2 regions of the Shimazuella sp. NTD247 genome follow, and region 1 is predicted to be linked to the other one. Evidence: a T-box and tRNA genes for the amino acid it is inferred to sense, from the RefSeq annotation. Region 1 holds a T-box; the other holds one or more tRNA genes.
What was found. The T-box of region 1 lies ahead of trpS (tryptophan--tRNA ligase). A T-box ahead of a tRNA ligase gene usually reads a tRNA of that ligase, here a tRNA-Trp.

Region 1 (2,393 bases):
TCCATCAATCAAATAACTCCCTAATGTCCACATCGCTTCAATATGGCCCGCTTCTGCTGCAAGACGCAGCCATTTCGCTCCTTCGTTAGGGCTATCCTCGATTAAGTGGTAACCTAATTCATACATCGCACTTCGATGATTTTTCTCTGCAGCGAAGTATAATAATTCCAAACCTAATTTGCCGGGATCATTGGGATAGACATCAGAATAAACACTGCCAATTTGTGATTCTTCTTGTAATAAAGCAATAGCAATTGAATACAGAATGTCGATCGGGGCTGTTTGATGAAAGAGAAAATGCTTTTTTGACAGTTGCTTTACTATCACTTGAATCTCTTTGCTTTCCTTGTCCATCGATCTCCCCTTTTATATTTAAAGAGCACGACTAGAAGTAATTCCTAATCATGCTCTCTATTTTACTACCTACGTAATCCCATTGCCTGTTCTACTTCTCGCAATGTGACGGATGCAACCTCTCTTGCCTTTGCTGCACCTTCATCCAAAATTTGATCTAATTCAGATGTGGTAATCAACTCATGATAACGAGTTTGAACCGGACGGAGCAATTCGATCACTGCTTCTGCTGTGTCTACTTTGAGATGTCCATAGCCTTTTCCCTCATAATCTTTCTCCAACTGCTCGATTGTTTTGCCAGTACAAAGAGAATAAATCGCTAGAAGGTTGGAAACTCCGGGTTTTGCTTCTTTATCAAAACGGATCATGCTATCTGAATCAGTCTGAGCTCGTTTTAATTTCTTTAAAATATCTTTTTCACTGTCTAACAGACGAATGGTAGCATTTTGATTTGGGTCTGACTTACTCATTTTTTTGGTTGGTTCTTGCAGCGACATAATCCGCGCACCTACTTTTGGTGCACGCATTTTCGGCAGCGGGAATAATTCACCATATCGATGATTAAAACGCTGTGCGAGATCACGTGTGATTTCAATATGCTGTTTTTGGTCATCTCCAACAGGAACATCAGTTGTTTTATATAGTAAAATATCAGCTGCCATCAATGGTGGATAGGTGAGCAGACCAGCAGGAATGGATTCCCCTTTATCTAGCGCTTTCTCCTTGAACTGGGTCATTCTCTCCAGTTCCCCAACATAAGAAATCGTCTGCATAATCCAAGCTAACTGCGCATGTTCAGGAACTTCTGACTGAACAAACAGCGTTGTTTTTTTGGGGTCCAAACCAACTGCTAAATACAATGCAGCAAGGCTTCTTGTATTTTCGCGAAGTTGTGTTGGATCTTGAGGAACAGTGATCGCATGTTGATTAACAATACAAAAATAGCTTTGTTCTTCCTCTTGGTAATGGACGAAATGTTTTATTGCACCTAAATAATTTCCTAACGTAAATGCTCCACTTGGCTGTACACCCGAAAATACAACTGCCATTTCAAATCCTCCTCAAAATAAAAAAGCCCACTCATCCCTATGGTTAGGGACGAATGGACCGCGTTGCCACCCTAGTTATTTTCAATTGAAAATCGCTCTCTACTCGTAACGTGAGTAATACGAAAAAGCTCCCAAGCCCATTCCACAATATGCCTTTGCTTGTTTACACCACCCACAAGCTCTCTGAAAAAAGAAGATAAAGTGTACTTTTCTTGTTCAACGCTTTTTATCCTATTGCGAAAAAGAATAGCATCCTTTTGCCAATAAGTCAAAGGAATGAGGTAAAGTTGTGAAAATTTTATATCATACAGGAATTGAAAGAAAACACTCGAAATAATATGGTTATTACTTCACTGTCAAGAAAGGGATTTTTATGTATACGTTATCATCTTCATCACATGTTGATTTATGGCTATTTTCGATTGAACCTAATTTTTACACTGATCGTGCTGCTGCATTTTACTCCTTATTATGTCCGTTTGAACAAGAGAAAGCGAATAAATTTCATTTTGCTGCTGATCGCGAAAAATATATTATCAGCCATAGTATAATGCGTCAATTATTGTCCTCCTACCTCGGATGTAAGCCAAACGATATATCATACCAAACAAATGCATATGGAAAACCATCCTTAGCTGCCAGCTATCCTTCTATTCATTTTAATTTAACCCATTCTCATGAACTGGGAGCGTTAGCTATCTCTACTTGTCCGATTGGGGTAGATATAGAAAAAATATGTCCTTTAGAAGACTATTTATCTTTAACGAAACATTTTCTATCTTCGCAAGAAAGAAAAAAATTTCAAACGCTTTCACAAGAAGAACAACAACTTGCATTTTACCGGGCTTGGACAAGAAAAGAAGCTTATATCAAAGGAATCGGTATGGGGTTATCCTATCCAATTGATCAAGTAACCATTAGTTTACAGGAAGATGCGAAAATATTAAAAGATCAAGCAAATCCAAACAATCAGGCAAAATGGGATTTATT
Region 2 (2,393 bases), on a different contig from region 1:
CGATTTTTCCAGCGTGGTGTGTGTTTGCTCCGCTCTTCGCGAAGACAAGGATGCCCTCCGCATTCGACGATCGAGACGACGTTGACCAAGGCTCCAGGCTGCCCAGTACTCCGGATCCACTTGAAGACATCGTAGCTCGAACGGTAGACATGGTAGTGACGGCCATCCTCCGACTCCTCGGCGACGATGTGTACCCCGCCGATTGTGAGAGTGGGGTTTTTGGCTGTCTCTTCCAGCCAGTTTTCCTTGATCTCCTCCCAGTCCTGGGAGGAGAGAGGCAGGTCGCCGATCGCCTCCACACTGAACTCGTCGAGGGTGGTACCGGCAGGCAGGGGCGTAACGCTCATGGGACTTCCTTCTGACAGAGAGTTCGGTTGTTGCTTTTGGTATATTACAAAGTGGAGTGGTTTGGTATAATTGGAAGAAGCGATGTATATCATTATGTTAAAGGTTATTTTTGCAGGAATATCAATGTTTTCTCTACAAACAAAAAATAAAATGAAAAAAGTAGTTGACAATAGGTTGCCCAACAGGTTAAGATAGAAAACGTTCCTGACAAAAACAAAGTGTTTTGGAGAGGTGTCCGAGCTGGCCGAAGGAGCACGATTGGAAATCGTGTAGGCGGGCAAAACCTGTCTCGAGGGTTCGAATCCCTCCCTCTCCGCCATTCTTACATAGATGGCTCGATAGCTCAGTCGGTAGAGCAGAGGACTGAAAATCCTCGTGTCGGCGGTTCGATTCCGTCTCGAGCCACCATTTAAAACACTTTTTATATATGCTGGCATAGCTCAGCTGGTAGAGCAACTGACTTGTAATCAGTAGGTCGCGGGTTCGACTCCTGCTGCCAGCACCATATCTTCTTCTAGCCACCAATTATTAGGCTTGGTGGCTTCTATTATAGGGGCGTAGTTTAATGGTAGAACAGAGGTCTCCAAAACCTCCAGTGTGGGTTCAATTCCTACCGCCCCTGCCATACATAAAAAAAGCTACTCATTTTGAGTAGCTTTTTTTATGTATGGAGTAAAATATGTTCTACTTGTTGTAAGATGTCTTCTGCTCTTGTGATCCATTTTTGGTCAATGGGATGATCTTCTACAGGGATAGGAGCGGTGAATTGATCAACCATCCCGCTGAATACTCCTGTATCTGCTGCAGGGTCGTTTGAATCGTCGGTGCGAAATTCATGTTTGATAACAAAGGGCTTGCCGAGTCGAATAACAGTGTCAGGATCACCAATATCACCAGTCACTTGGAAGACAGGTATACGCAAATAGTACCGGTTGCCGTGCTCTTCTTCCCAGTCTAATGCTTTATCAAAATATCCATGTTCATATGTAAATCCGCCGCCTAGATGGAAATCTTCCGGTTCTAGTTTATCTGAAATCACATAAAATTTCTCTATTTTTCCTTCGAGAGGGGAGTCAATTGGGATCATATGAGAAAAGCTCCTTTTTCATCTAGTGTTTGTAGATTGCGTTTTCTCATACATGATTAATGGTGGGGGATATTTTTCTGCCTCTAATCAAGTGATTAGAGGCAGTCCAAACCCGGAAGTTATGGTTTGGATAGACAAATCTTTAAGAAACTACGACACATTTGTTGCCCAATGCTTTTCAAATGTTGTTACTTCTTTCTTAGAGAAGAATTCTCCCTTTGCATCGAACAGAGGAAATGTCGTGCTCTGATCTTTCTCAGGATGCTTGATCCTGATTTGCGGATAAAAGAACTGATGGAGGTACTGTTCGCCGACCTTATGGATATCCGCGAAAGGATAGCGGATCATGTCAGTGCGGAACATAGAGAAGTAACCAACTGTAAAGCTGATCTTCCGGTTTTTGTGGGTGAGTGTCACCTGAGTTGTGCCCATTGTGTGGTAGTATTCGATTCTCTCCTCGATTTTGTTAGCAGAAATTTGAACCGAAATGTCTCCATGAGCAGTTGGAAGAGTGAATGTCTTTTTCATCTGTTTCTCCAAAGTCGTTGTCCGCTTACGATCATAGTTTATCAAATTATGTATGAATGAGATAGTGATCTATCGAAAAGAGGAGGATTGCAATTGGGGAATAATGTGTTGTGCCTCTAATTTTACATTAGAGGCACTTCCCAACGCGAAAGTCAGGGGTGAATAAGACTACTCTCTAGGTCGTCAGTAAACAATGAAAATGCTTGTACCATGTGAGGAGGCATAAACTGCCCTTCTTCATCAAACAGGGTACATGGGATTTCGAACTTCCCCTTCACATCTTCGATACACATTCCCGGGTGAAAATACTGCACCAAGCAAGCCTTCTTTACATGACTTGTATCCGCGTAAGGAGGTTGGATCATATCTGTCCGATGAAACGTGATGCGTCCAGCAGTAAAACGCACCTCTCGCTGTTTGTATCCAAGCG

Region 2: it has a tRNA-Trp gene. The T-box ahead of trpS (tryptophan--tRNA ligase) is inferred to sense a tRNA for this amino acid. The anticodon was not compared.

The regions. Positions count from the first base shown of each region.
Region 1 covers NZ_JCAJZU010000001.1:20,363-22,755, reverse strand. Annotated here, with positions in the region: gene AC5WOC_RS00070 (tetratricopeptide repeat protein) at 1-354, opposite strand, end outside; gene trpS (tryptophan--tRNA ligase) at 420-1,403, opposite strand; T-box leader at 1,446-1,632, opposite strand; gene AC5WOC_RS00060 (4'-phosphopantetheinyl transferase family protein) at 1,777-2,393, shown strand, end outside.
Region 2 covers NZ_JCAJZU010000005.1:15,180-17,572, forward strand. Annotated here, with positions in the region: gene AC5WOC_RS13125 (hypothetical protein) at 1-166, opposite strand, end outside; tRNA gene AC5WOC_RS13130 (tRNA-Ser) at 574-667, shown strand; tRNA gene AC5WOC_RS13135 (tRNA-Phe) at 681-756, shown strand; tRNA gene AC5WOC_RS13140 (tRNA-Thr) at 778-853, shown strand; tRNA gene AC5WOC_RS13145 (tRNA-Trp) at 900-973, shown strand; gene AC5WOC_RS13150 (YugN family protein) at 1,010-1,435, opposite strand; gene AC5WOC_RS13155 (hypothetical protein) at 1,586-1,963, opposite strand; gene AC5WOC_RS13160 (hypothetical protein) at 2,116-2,393, opposite strand, start outside.